Regions from separate parts of the Colwellia sp. SU-HH01172 genome, predicted to be linked through region 2. Evidence: riboswitches for the same ligand, from Rfam matches in the RefSeq annotation. Region 2 holds a riboswitch; each other region holds the start of a gene.
What was found. Region 2 has a riboswitch for cobalamin ahead of cobT (nicotinate-nucleotide--dimethylbenzimidazole phosphoribosyltransferase). Riboswitches for the same ligand answer to the same signal wherever they lie in the genome.
Positions count from the first base shown of each region.

Region 1: another riboswitch for cobalamin. It lies ahead of bluB (5,6-dimethylbenzimidazole synthase); the one in region 2 lies ahead of cobT (nicotinate-nucleotide--dimethylbenzimidazole phosphoribosyltransferase).
Region 3: another riboswitch for cobalamin. It lies ahead of AC27JP_RS00300 (ABC transporter ATP-binding protein); the one in region 2 lies ahead of cobT (nicotinate-nucleotide--dimethylbenzimidazole phosphoribosyltransferase).

Region 1 is NZ_BAAJMB010000004.1:371-6,947, forward strand. It holds gene AC27JP_RS11610 (ExbD/TolR family protein) at 1-364, opposite strand, end outside; gene AC27JP_RS11615 (S46 family peptidase) at 579-2,738, opposite strand; gene AC27JP_RS11620 (GGDEF domain-containing protein) at 3,081-4,082, shown strand; gene bluB (5,6-dimethylbenzimidazole synthase) at 4,123-4,908, opposite strand; cobalamin riboswitch at 4,949-5,177, opposite strand; gene AC27JP_RS11630 (S8 family serine peptidase) at 5,349-6,577, opposite strand, start outside.
Region 2 is NZ_BAAJMB010000007.1:184,017-190,593, forward strand. It holds gene AC27JP_RS17135 (ABC transporter substrate-binding protein) at 1-810, opposite strand, end outside; gene AC27JP_RS17140 (HD domain-containing phosphohydrolase) at 838-1,860, opposite strand; gene AC27JP_RS17145 (histidine phosphatase family protein) at 2,021-2,659, shown strand; cobalamin riboswitch at 2,824-3,019, shown strand; gene cobT (nicotinate-nucleotide--dimethylbenzimidazole phosphoribosyltransferase) at 3,180-4,247, shown strand; gene AC27JP_RS17155 (adenosylcobinamide-GDP ribazoletransferase) at 4,237-5,058, shown strand; gene cobU (bifunctional adenosylcobinamide kinase/adenosylcobinamide-phosphate guanylyltransferase) at 5,058-5,666, shown strand; gene AC27JP_RS17165 (cobyric acid synthase) at 5,663-6,577, shown strand, end outside.
Region 3 is NZ_BAAJMB010000001.1:63,447-70,023, forward strand. It holds gene AC27JP_RS00290 (lipoprotein-releasing ABC transporter permease subunit) at 1-388, opposite strand, end outside; gene AC27JP_RS00295 (M13 family metallopeptidase) at 796-2,862, shown strand; cobalamin riboswitch at 3,005-3,150, shown strand; gene AC27JP_RS00300 (ABC transporter ATP-binding protein) at 3,382-4,236, shown strand; gene AC27JP_RS00305 (FecCD family ABC transporter permease) at 4,233-5,240, shown strand; gene cobO (cob(I)yrinic acid a,c-diamide adenosyltransferase) at 5,246-5,851, shown strand; gene AC27JP_RS00315 (cobalamin-binding protein) at 5,906-6,577, shown strand, end outside.

The DNA.
Region 1 (6,577 bases), on a different contig from region 2:
GCTTAATTCTATCTATTACGTTAACCACCATTTCGTGTGTTGCGTCGTAATGTGGAATAACAACGGCACTGTTAGTTTGATTTTCTGACAAGAAGCTTTCAATACGTGCCGAGAGTCTTTCAATATCCACTAACTTGCCATTAAACTTTAGTTGACCGGTTTCTGCAATCTGCACAACTACCGTTGGCGTATTAACTTGTGAGGGATTGTTCTTCGCTTTTGGTCGATTCACTAATAAGCCTTCTTCTTTGATAAACGATGTTGTGACAATAAAGAATATTAGTAAGATAAAAACAATATCCAGCATTGGCGTCATATCCACATCGGCTTCGCGCTCTTGATGCATGTCTTTTTTACGGGCCATGTAATTTCCTTTTTATTATTTTGTTTAGCAAATGTGCATATTTACTATGTGCGAAGTTTTACGTAGTTGCAAATTTAATTTACGACACGCTTCGTATTAAGTGCTTTGCTTGAAGAGAAATATCACGATTTTAATAGTGAGGGGAGCTGTACTGAGTAGAAACGCTGACAAAAAATCCAGCCGAAGCTGGATTTTTATTTAGTGGAATTGTTTACTATTCAACAATATCCATCTCTTCAATAAGGTTGGTAGCTCCATCAACATGCTCCATTACCCAAAGCATATATTTAATATCAACATGAATAGAACGATTGAGCTTTTTGTCGTAGTCCCAGTCGCCAATAATACTTTCATATACTCCGTCGAAAACTAAGCCAACAAATTCTGCTTTATCGTTTAATGTTGGTGAGCCAGAGTTACCGCCAGTTATATCTAATGTGCCTAAAAAGTTAACAGGCACGCTGCTTAATTCTTTTTTAGCGTATTCGCCATATTGTTTATTCTTAATTAACTTTAATTGCTTTTTGGGGGCATCAAACGGTGTAACGCCGGTATCTTTTCTTACTATTCCTTCAAGGGTTGTATACGGTGTCGCCACTAAGCCATCTTGTGGCGAGTATCCCTTAACATTGCCGTATGTTACGCGTAAGGTGCTATTTGCATCTGCATACACAGGTAAGTCTTTAGAATTAAAGTAGGCAATTAATGCTTCCATGTATTTAGGACGGTATGATTGAATATTACCTGACAGCTCTTCACTAGATTCTTCAAGCTGCTTGCGCTCTGCTGATGTTGCGACAGCTAGTTGAATGAACGGATCGTTGCTGTTTTCAAAATCTTTAGTTGATTTCTTCATCCATGCAAGGCGTGTTGATTCTTCATTTAGCTTAGTCTCAGCGTACATCTTATTAAGCTTGCTTTTGAATTGTTGTTCATTAAAGCTCTTATCTAAGCCAAAAAACTTATCTAATGACTTAAGTCGTTGAGCTTGTGGTAATTTTGCATAATGCTGGAACATAGCTAGAACGATTTTTTGATCTATTTCAGCATCATAACGACGGTTAACTGCTTTCATTCCTTGCTCGAAACGCGCAAGATCACGCTCTTGATAACCACGCTTTCGCTCAATATTTGGTTTAGTATTTTCTTGTGATAAACGATATAAACGATTAGCGGTACTCAACATTTTACCGTAGTTTAAATAACCTAGAATTAAATCCCTAGCTTGTGTTTGCTGATCTTTTTTAATTAAATCGTTTAAACCTTTTAGTGCTGTGCCATATTCGTTTTTGCGTGCGCTGGTTGCGTTGATCCATGCGTCAAGCTCAGTTTCTAAAGATTTCTTACGCGCAAGTGTTGTACCTTTATTATAGCTTTCTATCATGCTGCCATAATTTTTTGCATAGTTGGCAAGGCTTGCGAGCGTACTTTCATACTTAATACGTGCATCGCTTTCTGGTGTTGAGTTTTCATGAATTAAATTAATAATTTCTTCACGATAAGCTTTTGCTTGCGGGTAGACCCAAGTAAATTGGTTTTCTACTTCTAATGCTGTGCGGTAACGATTAGTGCGGCCAGGGTAGCCTAAAACCATAATGTAATCGTTTTCGTCGACACTACTTTTGTTGACTTTTAGGTGATGCTTTGGCTCGTATGGAACATTATCTTCACTGTAATCCGCTGGTTGGCCATCTTTACCAACATACGCTCTGTAAAAGCCATAATCTCCGGTATGACGTGGCCACATCCAGTTATCAATATCGCCACCGTATTTTCCAACACTGCTTGCTGGAGCATGAACTAAACGGACATCGCGAATTGTCAGCTGTTTGAATAAATAATACTCTAGTCCACCATGGAAATTAACTACACTACAGCGGTATTTGCTGTCGTTTTCACATTCCGCAACCAATGACTTTGAGCTTTTATCGATGCTTTTAAAGCGATCAGCGCCAGACATGCTTTCATTTAAGCCAGCGTTGATAACATCAGTTACTGGGGTTATTTCTTCTGTTACATAAATACGGCTGCCTGGTGTTGCAGGTAATTCTTCTTTGAAAGATTTTGCTAAAAAGCCATTTTTAAGTAAGTTGTTTTCTTCTGTTGAGTTGTATTGAATCGAACCATATACACAGTGGTGGTTTGTTGCTACTAGGCCCTTGTCTGAGACAAATGAGGCCGTACAGCCACCTAAACTCACAATTGCTCCCATAGGGAAGCTTGTTAAATTTGTTAGGCTATTTGGGTCAAGTTTCAAGCCAGCATCGACTAGTTGGTTAGCAATGCTTGGCAATTGATGTGGTTGCCACATGCCCTCATCAGCAAGTGTGGCCGTTGAGGCCAACGCAAAGCATAGCGAAGCGAATTTTTTCATTTTTTATTCTCAAAGGGTAAAGTTTAAATCATTTGGAATTTTGCTTTATCACTTGAGCTTAGTCAAAAAATCTCCCAATTTATTTGTTCTATAACAAAGCGCTATTGTAGACTGTGCGAAAATCTTCGTAGTAGCTTAATATGCGGTCGAAGGGGGTGATATTTCGAACATTATTGAACTAAAGCCTAATTTTAATTGAAAAATTAATCCATAATACTTGTTGAATAGCTGTAGTTTAGATATTCTAAATTGATTAGGTAACAAAATGTTTACATTTCCTTTTGTTATTATCTAAATATTTGTGGCCAATAATAAAAATAAAGCGATTCTTGAGGAGGTTATGTGCTTATTAAAGATAATTTTGATGAGGCATTAAAGATCAGTGAATCAACCAATGAATTTTTAACTCATTATCAAATACCACCTAGCCCAGTAAATTATTCGGTTGTCTACTTACACGTTAGTAAGCGTAATGAAAAGTTAAGCGCCGAATTAGATCGGCATGTGCAAACATATCAAGAAGTCGATCTAACTTTTATGGAAGGTTTATTCGAAAAGTATATTTCAAATTCTCATGCTATAGATAAACAAATACTGGACCCGATAGAAAAATCGTTAACATCAACATTAGCGAAAATTAATTCTCAAGTCGATAGTGATAAAGTTGTTGCATCAAACCTTAAAAAGGCTGAAAGAGCACTTTCCAAGCACGAATATCATAAATCGATGCAAAATATTGTTACCTTTTTAATGAGTAGCATTACCGCGTCTCAGCAACAGCATAGTGACTTATCATTAGAGTTAACGCATGCTTGCGGTGAAGTGAGCTTTTTAAAAGCTAAGTTGGAAGCCGCAAGGCATGAGGCCATTGTGGATTCTTTAACAGGGTTGTTTAATCGCCGTGGTTGCGATGTTAAATTACAAGAATTAGATATTGAACAGGTGCATTCATCTTTAGCGATAGATATTGATCACTTCAAAAATATTAATGATCAATTTGGCCATTTCATTGGTGATAAAGTTATTCAGCGAATTGCAAAAGTAATAAAAACAAGTATTTCTGATCAAGATATTGCGGTTAGATTTGGTGGCGAGGAGTTTGTGGTGGTTATGGTGAATAAAACTATGACGCAAGCTCATGAAATTGCCGAAAAAATACGTTTAGCCATAGCTGAATTGAAATTAATGCAACGAGACTCTAAAGCGTATTTACCAAAAATATCGGTTTCAATTGGTGTTGCTCAACGACAAGATGAACTTAATTGGATGGCATTATTTGAACAAGCCGATACTGCACTGTATCAGGCAAAAAACAGTGGTAGAAATAAAAGCGTTTGTCTATAAAACGCTTTTAGTTGATGCTATAGCTAAGCAGAAGTAGGCTTTAATTCTTATTAATAAAGGATTGTGGAAATGATTGATCTGCCTGTAATTGGTTAATCAGCTCGTTTTCTTCACTGTTACTAGCCTCTTGTCCCCATGAATTAAAACTGACGAGTTCGTCGATAGCTCTACGTGGTAACCAATTTGCCGTTTCAAGCTCCGGCCTTTCGTGAAAATGACTAACATACCCTAAGCACAAATAAGCAATAGGAACGACGTGCTCAGGTAATGAAAGGATGTTCTTTAACGCATCATGATGCAAAATTGACACCCAACCAACACCGATACCTTCTGTGCGTGCAGCCAACCAAAAATTTTGTACCGCACATACTGAGCTATATAGGTCCATTTCTTTCATATGTGTTCGGCCAATAACGGCTTTACCTGTGCGTTTACGATCGCAAGTTATACAAATGTTTATTGGAGATTCAATAATTCCTTCAAGCTTTAAGTTTTTGTATTTATCTTGCTTGTCAGCGGCAAACATTGTTTGTGCCTCTTGATGGGCAAGGGTGAAGTCTTGATGGATTTTCTTTTTAACGTCCGGTGATTGAATAACGATAAAATTCCAAGGTTGCATAAATCCTACTGATGGTGCGTGATGTGCAGCATAAAGTAGACGGCTTAACACTTGCTTAGGGATCGCTTTAGGTAGAAATTGTCCGCGAACATCACGGCGATTGAAAATGGCTTTATATAAACCGTGCTGTTCTTGTTCACTTAAACCGTGCTGATGTTGAGACTGAAATGGTTGCTCTTGAGCTGTACTCGTGTTTTTGAAATCCAAAGTATTCCCCTTAATGGATTTAGAAGCGATCGGCCTTTCGCTTTATTTGTATTTCTAGGCAGGTCTTCTGACTAAGACAAGGTTTATATTCAGCTATTGTGATATAAACAATATTCGAAACCTTCCCAGCAAGACTACCAGTGGTTATATTCGAACTCATATGTCATTACAGCGTTGGGCACGTATTGGAGTTACACCAATTTCCCTATTCTCTTGGTCTCTACAAAATAAAAAGTAAAGCGGCAAGCACCTAAAAATAATTTCGTCGGCACTATAGCATTGAGTATTGAAATTGAAAAACGCTATATTAAATCAACTTAATTAAAATCAATTATTGTCTCTGGAAGATGTGAAAAGGGGGGAAGGGGTTATAAATAAAAAAAGGGAAAGCACAATGAAGTACCTTCCCTAAATAAACACTAGTTGGGTTTTAGTTTAACCTACGGGTTATATGTTACGTCTAAACTAACACCGCTTGCTGCTGAGTATCCATAGATACCTATGTGCCATGTATCAGCTGTTGGGTTAGTGAATGAACATGATTCGGTATTACCACTTTCATATGGACGACAGTCATAAGTAGATGATGTTGGTTGTGCACCACGACGAATGTACATGTCTGCATCACCTGTACCACCACTCATATTGAAATCAAGAGTCGCCATGCCTGCTGGTACATCAATGGTGTAGTATGTCCAAGCACGACGTGCAACACTGATATCAGTTACTGAAGCACTGCCACCTGTAGCACCGCCACCGCCAGTAGAACCTTCAGTGAAACTACCTGTTAGGCTAACACCCGTAAAGGCAGAGTAACCAATAACTTTCACATGGTAAGTGCCAGCTTGTGCCGTTGCAATTGGACATGACTCTGAGTTACCACCAGCATATGGACGACAGTCATAACTAGACGTTGTTGGTGCTGAACCAAATTTCACGTAAAGATCTGCATCACCTGTGCCGCCAGACATATCAAAACTTAAGCCAGTAGCACCTGCAGGTACTTCCATAGTAAAGCTTAATTCTTCTGATTTAGCGCCGGCTAAATTTGTTTTAGCTACGCCATTTTCTAGTACGTCGCCACCAGTAGGAGGTGTTGTTGTCGTACAACTTGCTGCTAACGCGTCTGACGCTGCTTTTGCTTGTACTAAACCGTAACCTGTTTTGTCATCACGACCCGCAACATCTAAATCAATCGCTGTTGCTTTTAATGCATCACGTACTTGTGTTGCTGTACAGTCAGGGTTGTTGCTCCAAACTAACGCCGCAACGCCAGTAACGTGAGGAGTCGCCATCGAAGTACCATTGTAATAAGCGTAATCTTGGTCGCCGACAACATTTAAGTTAGCATTCGTACCTAGTTGTCCCATCAATTGCAAACCTAACTCACGGTTTACAGAAACTGTTGGCACTGTTACGTCAGAGTTAGCATCAACTAGAAATGGATTTTGTAGGCCTGGACGAGCGCTATTACTATAAACGATAACACCCGAAGCTCCTGCGTCAGCACAAGCTTTCGCTGGGTTTATTTCAGGATAATTACTACCTATTTGGTTATCGTTACGTTCAGCTAAACAAATGTTACCTGATACGTTTGAACAGCTGTAGCTGCTACCTGAAAGAGTACAAGCGGCTAATACGCCATTTGCTGAACTATTTACGTTACTTA
Region 2 (6,577 bases):
ATGTTCATGAGACTTAGCTTGACTGTTGTATTTCTTTTCAATGAGTTCAATCAGCTCAGCTTTGTGATTGAGGGCATATTGCCAACCTTTAATAGTAGCTTGGCGAACCGCTTGCACACGTTGTGGATTATTCTTTACTTCATCTTCACTGGTAAATAAATTATCGCCATAAAAATCAATGCCGTAGTCTCTAGGGTCAAGAATAAAGATATCAATATTTTCTTGATCAAACTTAAAAGGTTCATCGGTGCTGTAAATTAATATGGCATCAGTATCGCCATTTTCTAAGGCCGAAAACTGATAGCTTTCTTCTTGCCAGTTAAACGCCGAGTCTTTGGCTTGTGCTTGTTTTAACATGGCTAAAATAGGCGCATAATTTTCGCTGGTGGAGTCAACCATGATGCGCTTGCCGATTAAGTCGAAAGGGCTAGAGATATTAGAAGATTTTAACGTTGCAAGGGTGGAAGGAGAGTGTTGGAATATTTGCGCGACAATAACAATAGCTTTGCCCTTGCTTTTAGCAACAATTAAACTGGAGTCATTGATGCCGTAGTGGGCTCTGCCGTCAATAACATAATCTTCGATAGAGCCTTTACCGTTATACTCTCGAAGCTCAACATCTAACCCGAGCTCTTGATAAAAACCCTGTTCTTTTGCGGCATAGTAACCGGCAAATTGAAATTGATGAGACCAGTTGAGTTGAATGGATATTTTGTCGAGTTCTTGAGCAAAACTTTGACCGCCGAAGGTTAAAAGCAGTGTCCAAAGCAGTCCGAAAAGGCTATTTTTAATACGGATGAAATTTAGCATATTATTTGCTTACTCAACGATGATGTTTTATTCAGAAAATTGCGCTTTAATCGCAAGTATTTCATCTAAGTTTTCTAGAAAACAAGTAACTAGTTCGGGGTCAAAATGTTTGCCTGATTCATTTTTAATCAGCTCAATTGTACTTTCGATAGTCCACGCCGGTTTATATGGACGTGATGACGTTAGAGCATCGAAAACATCGGCAATAGCTACAATGCGACCAACCAATGGAATTTTATCTGCTTTTAGACCGTTAGGGTAACCACTGCCATCCCATTTTTCGTGGTGTGTTATTGCCACGGCTTTTGCCATTTCCATTAATGGTGACGGGTCTTTCTCATCTAATATCTCACCACCGAAAGCGGCATGCTCTTTCATTATTTGCCATTCTTCATCGTTAAGCTTACCGGCCTTTTTAAGAATGTGATCAGGCACGCCAATTTTACCAATATCATGCATAGGTGCCGCATTCTTTAACATGTCAGCTGTCGACTCTCCCATGCCTAAGGCATTGGCAAGTACGTAGGCATACTTACTCATACGTTTAACATGATTGCCGGTTTCATTATCTTTAAACTCGGCGGCTCGGCCTAGCTTTTCAATAATATTGTTACGGGTGCTAATGAGTTCTAATGTCTGCAATTTAACTTGTTGATATAGTTCACGCTTTTGGTTGCTTAATGATAAATGAGTTTTGACTCGTTGCATGACAATCGCAGGATTAACGGGCTTAGCAATATAATCAACCGCCCCTAATGATAGGCCACGAGCTTCATCTTCTACGGAAATTTTTGCGGTAATAAAAATAATCGGAATATCGCGAGTGACAATGTCTAATTTTAGGCGTTTACAGGTTTCGTAACCATCGATTCCTGGCATCATAATATCGAGTAGAATTAAATCAGGTCGCGGTCTGACGTTTGCAATCTTGATGGCCATTTCACCATCGCGAGCAACCTTGAGTTGATAACTCGGTTTTAATATTCCAACTAAAACATCAATGTTTTCAGGGGCGTCGTCGACGACTAAGATTGTTGCCGTATCTTTCATGCCAAGGTCCATTATAAAATTTCCAATATTCTATAAGTAAAACATAGCAGTAAGGTGTTCTACAGACAATAAATAGCGAAGAATTTTATTAATTTAATTTTCGTTAACGGCTTATTTGTTACACTGTTAAAAACGTATTTAGCCGCAGTGGAAAATTAGCTTGTCAGAATTTAATATTTATTTGCTACGTCATGGAGAGCTTGTGCAAAGCGGAATTCTTTGTGGACATACTGATATAGCCCTTTCTGAATGCGGTAAGCAACAGCTTAACGATGCTGTTGGCAAATTACCGATAATTTCTCATTGTTATAGCTCGCCACTGGTTCGCTGCCAAGCTTTTGCTGAGCAGTTCTGTCGAAAAAATCAGCTTTCATTGCAAGTTTTAGCACAGTTAAAAGAAATGAATTTCGGTGATTGGGACGGGCAAGATTATGAAAGCTTGTGGCAAGAACGCAAGCTATTAAATGAGGAAACGCCGACATTAGGTGCATTTTGGCAAAACCCTTGGCAGTGCTCTCCACCTAATGGTGAAACCATGATAGATTTTACCACTAGGGTTGATGATTTCTGGCAACAAATATTGCAGCAAATTACCGAACTAAGCCAAGTAACAAAGTCAGAAAATATTTTAGTGCTGAGCCATGGCGGCGTTATTCGCTATATATTGGCTAAAGTTTTAGGTTTGCCTTTGCCGGGAACTGCGCATATGACCCAACTTGACGTGCCATATGGTGGGTTAATTCGTCTGCAAGTTTTTATTGATAGCACGGGCAAAGCTTGGCCTAAATTAATGCTTTAGCTAGTTTGATATGCTAGTCCTTTAGTATGAAGGCAATAGCCACGTTTTAGGCAATAAACTGATTTAAAACATTTTTATGTTTTTCTGACATAACTGAGATAAAAATAAACCTTGCTATTTTCCCCTAGCTGTCGATAATCGCGCCATAAATTTAATAATGTCATATTAATTTTCATTTTTTTATTACCTTGAATGCGTGGTAAATTGAATGAAACTGGGAATGTGGTGAAAGTCCACAACTGTGCCCGCAACTGTAAACAGAGCGATATATTAACCACTAAGTTTTGCGCAAAAATAACTTGGGAAGGGATATATTGAGATGCTGTAAGTCAGGATACCAGAATAATCATTGACATTAATTAGACCGTCGAGCGGGTTACTCGAGCATAGGTTATATTGTCGGTTGTTTACTAATGTTAGGTCATTAGTCAATTCAGGCATGCTCTTATAATATTCGACGTTAATCAAAATATACCGCGCAGTTGTTAAGCAATTTGTTCGGTTTTACTTAGGTGATGCAATGTTTGATATTAAAGCGCTTAGCAGTGAAAACTCAGAAAAAATTCAAGCAAAAATCGATGGTAAAACTAAACCCTTGGGGGCTTTGGGTGATCTTGAACTGCTCGCAAAACAAATTGCACAAATTCAAATTGCAAACTATCAGTTAACCCCACTACAGTTCGAACAACAAAAGTTATCTATTAACACGCCCCATTTAACGGTTTTCGCTGGTGATCATGGTGTTGCAAGTCAAGATGTCTCTATCGCGCCAAGTGATGTTACTAGCCAAATGGTGGCTAATTTTGCTAACGGTGGTGCCGCTATAAATGTATTTTGTCGCCAATTTGGTTGGCAACTCAGTGTTGTTGATTGCGGCATTTTACATGCACCGGCCGCTTCGCTGCCTGTGATTAATCAGCGCTTAGGCAGCATCACAAAACCAATAAACCAACAAGTGGCGATGACTGAAGCGCAAGTCGAACAAGGTTTTGAATTTGCTAAACAGCATATAGTCAATATTAGCCAAACGGGCTGCAACGTTGTCGCTTTTGGCGAAATGGGCATTGGCAATACCACGATTGCATCCGCCATTATGGCAGCGTTAATGAAAGTGCCAGCGAGCGAAGTTGTTGGTCGTGGTACTGGTGTTTCAGATGAGGTAGTTAAAAAGAAACAACAAGTCATAGAACAAGCATTAGCTTTACATGCTGGAAATTTAACGGATGCGAAAGCTATTTTACGCTGTTTAGGTGGCTTTGAAGTAGTACAAATGACTGCCGCTATGTTAGCGGCAGCAGAAAGCAAAATGTTGATTATTGTTGATGGCTTTATTTGTACGGCGGCTGCCATGTTAGCGATTGAACTCAATGCCAGTGTTAAAGACTATATGGTATTTGCCCATTGTTCGGGTGAGCAAGGTCATCAAAAAATATTGCAATGGTTAGCGGTTAAACCGTTATTAAACTTAGGATTACGTTTAGGTGAGGGCACGGGTGCGGCGCTAGCATTACCGATTATTCAAGCTGCTGTTGGATTTTATAATGACATGGCGAGCTTTGCCGATGCTGAGGTAATTGATGTTACCTAAAACTAGCGTGGTAAATAGAGAGTATAACTTGATGTTATTAGCATTGAGTTTTTTCACCCGTATTCCGGTTAACATCAAGGCTGATGTTGACGATGAAATGCTCAATAATGCCAGTCGATACTTTGCTTTAGTTGGCGTGTTAATTGGTGGTTGTTCAGCCGTAGCTTTTTATCTTAGTGCAATGTTATTACCTGTCGAGATCGCACTTTTAATTTCAATGTTTTGCAGTGTATTGCTCACCGGCGCTTTTCATGAAGACGGTTGGGCTGATGTTTGGGATGGCTTCGGCGGCGGTTGGACGGTCGAAAACAAGCTTAATATCATGAAAGATAGCCGTTTAGGCACTTACGGTGCAGCGGCATTATTTTTCATTTTAATGGTTAAGTATCAAGCTTTAGCCGCTCTTGTTGGCAACGTTAATAACAACGAGCTTTTATCTGTAGAAGCACTGAATATATTATCGGTTCTATTGCTTGGGCATTGTTTAAGCCGTGTTGTAGCAACCAGTTTAATTGCTGATATGCCTTATGTCAGCGAAGATGCGACATCAAAAGTTAAGCCCTTAGCACAAGTGTTATCAAGCAATAGTTATTTAATTTTGCTGGCAACAAGCGCTGTGGTTATTACCTTTACTTTATCATTTAGCGTGGCTTGGCAATTAGTGGCTATTTTGCTCATTACTCGCTGGTGTTTAAAACTCTGGTTCACTAAACAACTAGGCGGCTACACCGGAGATTGTTTAGGCGCAGCGCAGCAGCTTTCAGAAGTCGTTGTTTATATTGCTTTATTGTCGCTAACAGGGGCGAGTTAATGAATAAGATACAGCTTATTTTAGGCGGCGCTCGTTCTGGTAAAAGTTCATTGGCTGAAAGTTATGCTAAGTCATCAAACCTACCAGTAACTTATATCGCAACCGCACAAGCCTTTGATAGTGAAATGCAGCAACGCATTGCGCAACATCAAGCTGAGCGTCCTGAACATTGGCAACTAGTAGAGTCGCCATTATTGCTAGGCAAAACCATAGCATCAGTTATTGAAAATAGTCAGCAAGATATCTGTATATTGGTTGATTGTTTAACACTGTGGCTCAGTAATAGTTTATGTAAGCCCAATGTTGAAGCGGGTCATACCTCAGAATGTAATCTTGATTATTGGCAACAAGAAAAACAGCAATTTTTAGCACAATTAGAAAGCATAAAACTGCGCTCTAGTAATAAAAAACAGCGAGTTGAAATTATCTTAGTTAGTAACGAAGTCGGTCACGGCATAGTGCCGATGGGTGAACTTTCACGCCAGTTTGTTGATCAAGCCGGTTGGTTACATCAGGCCATTGCCAAAGTTGCTGATAATGTTGAATTTGTGATGGCAGGTTTGCCTTTATCACTAAAAGCGCCTGTCGCTACCAAGGATAAATCGTGAAAACATTGATGGTGCAAGGCACAACGTCAGACGCCGGAAAAAGTACCTTAGTTGCCGGGCTATGTCGAGTATTAGTTAATGCTGGTGTGAATGTTGCGCCATTTAAACCACAAAATATGGCATTAAATAGTGCAGTAACGAAAGACGGCGGTGAAATTGGCCGAGCACAAGCATTACAAGCGATTGCAGCAAAAGTAGAAGCGCGCGTTGATTTTAACCCTATTTTGCTAAAACCTAACAGTGATACCGGCGCGCAAGTAATTGTGCACGGTAAAGCGTTATCGAACATGGAAGCGGGTAAATACCACGACTATAAAAAATTCGCGATGCAAGCGGTGGTTGAGTCACATCAGCGCTTGGCAAATGATCATGATGTGCTGTTAGTTGAAGGAGCAGGTAGCCCCGCAGAAATTAACTTGCGTGCTCATGATATTGCCAACATGGGCTATGCCGAAAAAGTAGATTGCCCGGTTTTATTGGTGGCAGATATTGACCGTGGTGGCGTATTTGCCCATTTGGTGGGGACGCTTGAATTATTGTCGGAATCAGAACAAGCAAGAGTTAAAGGTTTTATCATCAACCGTTTTCGTGGTGATATAAAGTTATTAGAATCTGGCTTAGATTGGCTTGAACAGCGCACAGGGAAACCTGTATTAGGCGTGTTGCCTTATTTACATGACTTAGCGTTAGATGCCGAAGATGCCGTCGCGCTAGATAATAAAGTCACACAAGCTAAGGTTAAAATTTTTGTACCTTTGCTGCCACATATGAGCAACCATACCGATTTTGACCCATTACGTTTACAGCCCAATATTGACTTGCAATACATTCGCATTGGTCAGTCGTTACAGGGCGCTGATTTAATTATTATTCCAGGCAGTAAAAATGTCACTTCTGATTTAACTTTTTTA
Region 3 (6,577 bases), on a different contig from region 2:
GCTGTTCGTATTCAGGCATAATACCGTGAATTAACACTCCCTGTAATGCTGACTTTGACTGGATCAAGGCTTCGCTTTCTTGAAATGGTGTCACGTGTTTTACCGTGGGTAAGGCAACCAGTTCGGCCTGCAATTGTCGCCAATTTTTTAATTGACTATTGCTGCGCTGCTCACTGTCTTGGGAGATTAAAATATGAGGAACAAGTCCGAGAACACGACGTTTTTGCTCTTGCTCTAAGCCGTCCATTACCGAAACCACGGTAATTAATGAGGCGACACCAAGCACAATACCAATAATAGAGAAAAAGGTAATAAAGGAGACAAAGCCTTTACCATGATTGCTGCGGCTGTATCTTAAGCCGATGTAGACACTAACAGGTTGAAACATTAATCCTTTCTTCACCTAAAAAATGGCAAAACGCCAAGACAAATTTGCCAGAGAGCATAGCACAGCTTAATGAAATATGACTGGCCTGTTTGTTAACTTTTCCCCATTTAACGAGAATTATCAATAGAGTTGACAAAATCGATAACAAAAGTGATGTTACGTGAGATAAACAGCACCATAACTTATCCACATTCCCCTTGCTAAATGAATTTACATTAAAGAGTAAAGCACTTAATTAACAATTAATTAAACTAAAAACACCGCCGACACTATTGATATGTAAATATTAGAATACAAGCATTACATTAGAATATGTAATCAAAGGTTTCATTTCACTAGTAAATAGCGCCGAGAATCATTAGTATCGCTGGGTTAACAAAAATATTCTTAAAAACTGTGAGTGTAGAATGAAAACTATAATAACAAGTGCAGTATGCACATCTTTACTGTTTATTGCTGGCTGTAATAACGACACCAGTACAACAACAGTTGCTGAAACTCCTGCGATGCAGAAAACAGCCTTAGCCTCAGGTATTGACAAAGCCAACATGGACTTAACCGTTCGTCCTCAAGATAACTTTTACCGCTATGTTAATGGCGCTTGGTTAAATACAAATGAAATTCCAAGTGACAAAACCTCGATTGGCTCTTTTTACGACTTACGTGATGAAGCGGACGACAATGTCAAAGCCATTATTGAAGAACTTGCCGCGACTGAAAATCTGAAAATGGGTAGTGACGAGCAAAAAGTTGCAGACTTATTCCGCTCTTACATGAATACAGAAGCACGTGATACGGCAGGCATTGCGCCAGTGCAAGCTATACTTGATAACATTAACGGTTTGAAAGACAAGAATGAATTAGCAGCATTTTTTGGTGAAAATCAAAAAATTGGTGTCGGTAGCCCATTAGCATTTTACATCAGTGTTGACGCAAAAGACTCCACTCGCTACGCCACGCACGTTTGGCAAAGTGGTTTAGGCTTACCTGATAGAGATTACTATTTTAACGAAGCCGATCGCTTTACAAAATTACGCGAAGGTTATGTTGCACATATTGAAAACATGTATAACTTAGCTGGCCTACAAGATGGCAAAGCTGCCGCAGAAACTATTATGGCGCTTGAAACAAAATTAGCTGGTTTTCATTGGACAAAAGTTGAATCTCGTGACAGCACAAAACGTTACAACAAATTTGACGTTGCCGATTTAAACACAGTAACAGATGCTTTTAACTGGACTGCTTATCTTGAAGCTCAAGGTGCAGCTGCTCAGAAAGATCTGATTGTTAATCAACCTTCATTCGTTAAAGGTTTTGGTGAAACATTTGCAGAAACTTCTTTGGCTGATTGGAAAACCTACTTAACCTTCCACACCCTTAGTAACTTTGCTGGTTCACTAACAAGTGCATTAGATAAAGAAAACTTTGACTTTTACTCAAAGCAATTAAGTGGTCGCAAAGAACAACGTCCAATGTGGAAACGTGGTGTTGCAGTAGTTAATAGCAACTTAGGTGAAGTTATCGGTAAAGTTTATGTTGGCCGTCACTTTAAACCTGAAGCTAAAACCCGTATGACGCAACTTGTTGAAAACTTGCGCGGCGCATATGGCGCAAGCATCGATGAATTAGAGTGGATGTCTGACGCAACGAAAAAAGCAGCACATGTAAAATTAGCTAGCTTTGATCCTAAAATCGGTTATCCAAATAAATGGGAAGATTACTCTAAACTTGTCATTAAAAGTGATGACTTAGTCGGCAACAAAATGCGTTCTGGCATTGTTGCTCATCAAAAAGAAGTGGCTAAGCTTGGCGGCCCAATCGATAGACAAGAATGGGGCATGACACCTCAAACCGTAAATGCTTATTACAACCCAACTAAAAATGAGATTGTCTTCCCAGCAGCTATTTTACAACCGCCATTTTTCAACTTAGCAGCAGATGACGCAGTTAACTACGGCGGCATTGGCGCAGTTATTGGCCATGAAATGGGCCACGGCTTTGACGACCAAGGTAGCAAATACGATGCTGACGGCAACATGCGTAACTGGTGGACTGAAGAAGATTTAGCGGCCTTTAAAGTGCGTGCTGATAACTTAGTTGCGCAATACGATAACTATGCCGTATTCGATGACTTAAACGTAAATGGCTCTTTAACATTAGGCGAAAACATCGGTGATTTATCAGGTGTCACTATTGCTTATAAAGCTTACAAAGCATCACTAAATGGTAAAGAAGCAGAAGTTATTGAAGGCTTAACTGGCGACCAACGTTTCTTCATGGGCTATGCACAAGTATGGCGCGGAAAAATGGTCGAGAAATCACTACGTAACCGCGTAGCGACTGACCCACATTCGCCAGGCGAGTTCCGCGCATTAGGCTCATTATCAAATATGCCTGAATTCTACAGTGCATTTGACGTAAAAGAAGGTGACGCTATGTATATCGCACCAGAAAAACGCGTTAAAATTTGGTAAGCATTGCCCTAATAGCAATAAAATTACATCAATAACAAAAGGAGTCTAATGGCTCCTTTTTAATTTCGTTTCGTTGCACTAGCAAGCAACTAGCGGGTTGGTTTTCATTGTAAAGCGTTGCACATACACGTAAAATCGACCGACAATTAAATGATATTTTCAACACTCGAATGCGAAATTCTCCGTTGAATGATAGGGAACACGGTTAGAATCCGTGACTGTACCCGCAACTGTACATAGTGTTTGTATTTTTCACTAAAAGTCAGGACACCTAGTATCATGATGGTCAATAACCAAAACATTAACACCGTGCGGGAATACACGAGAGTTACTATTGCCGCTATGGCACATGTCACTTATCTTTTATTTTCAGCACGTTATAACTCAACACTATTAAGTTATTAAAACGGATGCCTGACAGCAAATGAAAACAGTAAATAGTATATTTCTGATGATTAACGTCAGTGCTACTTGCATCGTTAACAACACAAATCACAACCCTAGAGTTAACGGCTAACCATGGCTAATTTATTAACGGTAAGTAATATTTCTTGGCAAGTTGAGCAGCAAACTATCCTCGATGATGTTTCATTTACCGTCAATCAAGGCGATATTATTGGCATTATTGGCCCTAACGGCGCCGGCAAAACTTCTTTATTAAAGTGCTTGCTCAATCAATATAAAAACTGGCATGGCAATATAAAGCTTAAGAATAAGAGCCTACATGAGTATAAGCCAAAAGAGCTCGCACAAATATTTTCTCTAGTTGTACAAAAATCACCGCCAATATTTGATTTAAAAGTTTACGACGTCGTTAGAATGGGGCTCTTACCCTACAAAACATTGTTTGCCCGTGATACTGACGTAGATAAAAAAGAAATATTACTAGCCTTAGAAAAAGTAGGTTTAACCAAGAGTAAAAATAAGTTTTTTAATACCTTGTCTGGTGGTGAGCAACAACGAGTACTAATCGCAAAAGCTTTAGTGCAAAAAGCTAAAATATTAATACTTGACGAACCAACTAATCATTTAGATATTTTTTATCAACATCAAGTATTGCAACTGGTTAAAGCTCTCAACATTACGGTGATTATGACCATACATGACATTAACTTAGCGGCGCAATACTGCAATAGATTATTGATATTAGACCAAGGAAAATTAGTCTTAGATAGCCAAATAGATCAGGCACTGAACCCAAGTGTATTAAGTAAGGTTTTTGGTTTACCTTGTTATCGAGAAGATGCCAAACATTGCGGTTTTCCACGTATTTACTTTTATCCCGAAAACACAGCACATTGGGCCGAACAAACATCAAGATTCAATGTTATGCCTAACAGTTCAAATAACAAAAAGTTAGGTGAACTTAAATGAGATTATTAACAGCATTTAAAGGTAAAACCGTCTGGGTTTTTAGCTGCTTAATAGCCATTACCTTTTGTTCTATCGTTGCCGCCATTACCTTTGGGCCGGCAGAAATAACCAGCACAAACATTTTACAGTGTGTGCTCAGCAGTTGCGCATCACCCATGCATGATATGGTAATTTGGCAAGTGAGAATTCCTCGGGTACTGGTTGGTTTAGTCGCAGGTATGGGGCTAGCTTGTGCAGGGGCAATACTACAAAATGTTACTCGTAATCCGCTTGCCGACCCCTATTTATTTGGCATAATTTCTGGTGCTGGGTTGGGAGCCACTATAGCCACTTTAGTGCTTAGTGAAGAGCAAATGTTGGCGCTACCATTAGCGGCATTTCTTGGCGCACTATTTTCCGTTATTTTTGTTTTTGGTATTGCAACCCTGTTGCGCAACATGAATCATTTACTGTTAACTGGCGTTGCCGTATCTTTTATGCTCGGCTCTATTAGCCATTTTCTGCTTTATTTAGGAGATCCATTTGCCACCAATCGCGTTATTTTTTGGTTAATGGGCAGTTTAACTCGGGTGGAAATGTTCCACTTTTACTTGATCAGCGCTATGGTCATCATCACGTTAATAACAATCTTCGCCCTTCATCGGCAAATAGATGCACTACTACTTGGGGATGAAAGCGCCGCAAGTCTTGGTGTTAACGTTGATAAATTACGTATTATTTTACTTGCCTTATGTGCAGCAATTACCGCTACCATTGTTGCCTATTGCGGTGGTATTGGCTTTGTCGGCTTAATGATCCCGCATATTGTTAGGCAACTCGTTGGCGTGACAACTATGCCACTGATATTTGGCTCAGCATTGGTCGGTGGCTGCTTTTTAGTTTGGGTTGATGTATTAGCTCGCAGCGCCTTGAGTAATGTTGAGATCCCTATTGGTATTATTACTTCCGCCATCGGCAGTATTTTCTTTTTAGCGATCATGTATCGCACTCGTAAAACAGGATAAAAATTATGACAACAGATGCAGATAAAAATCAAAAACATCAAGAACGTATGCAACGCGTCAAAGAAAAAGTTGATGCTCGAATTGACGCCGCTCAAGAAGAACGTGGTTTATTAATTGTTATTACCGGCAACGGCAAAGGCAAGTCAACCTCAGGTTTTGGTACCTTAACTCGTGCGGTTGGCCATGGTTATACTGCTGCAGCATTGCAATTCATTAAAGGTGACTGGGCATGTGGCGAACGTAACTTATTAGAAAAGAACGGCGTTGAGTTTCATGTTATGGCAACTGGCTTTACCTGGAATACCCAAGATAAATCTAAAGATATTGCGGCAGCGACTAAAGTTTGGGCTGAAGCAAAGCGCTTACTAAAAGATGATAGTGTCGATGTAATTTTACTTGATGAGCTAACTTATATGCTGTCTTACAAATACTTAGACTTAGATGAAGTGATTGAAGCGATTGTTAACCGCCCCGCCATGCAGCATGTCATCATCACAGGTCGAGCATGTCACCGCAGTATTATTGAGCTTGCTGATACCGTGAGCGAAGTACAACCCACTAAGCATGCCTTTGACAATGGCATCAAAGCACAAAAAGGTATCGACTGGTAACTTGCTCTCGCGACAAAAAATCAGGTTCAACGCCCGTAACAAACTGGAATAATAATGAAACTTAGTCACTACATGCTCATTGCGCTATTGGGCTTAGCGTTTACCACTAACGCCAATAGCATACAAGAAAATGGCTCTGCTAAACCGCGCATCATTGCACTAGCGCCACATATCGTCGAAATGCTTTTTGATGTTGGTGCCGGTGAGCAAATTATTGCGACGACAGAGCACTCAGATTATCCACAAGCTGCCAACGCCATTCCTCGTATTGGTAGCTCGTTACGGATACAAATTGAACGTGTTATCGAGCTTCAACCTGATCTCATTATTGCATGGAAGAGTGGCAACCCCAGCGATGATTTGGCGCGTATCAAACAGTTAGGCTTTAACGTGGTGTACTCACAACCCAATAGTTTTGATGATGTTGCAAAAGAGCTACGCTTATTTGGTGAGCTATCAGGCCATAAAGCCCAAGGTCAAGCAGTTGCCACTAAGTTTCTGAATGAGCTAGAAACAATTAAAACTCAATATCAAAATCAGCCGCCACTTACAGCCTTTTATGAAGTATGGTCAAGACCATTAACCACCATTGCCAAGGACAGTTGGCCACAACAATTTCTCGATGTTTGCGGTATTAAAAATCCGTTTTTTCAAGCACAAGCGCGTTACCCGCAAGTGAATATTGAACAAATTTTACAACTCGACCTTGATATCATTATTCAACCC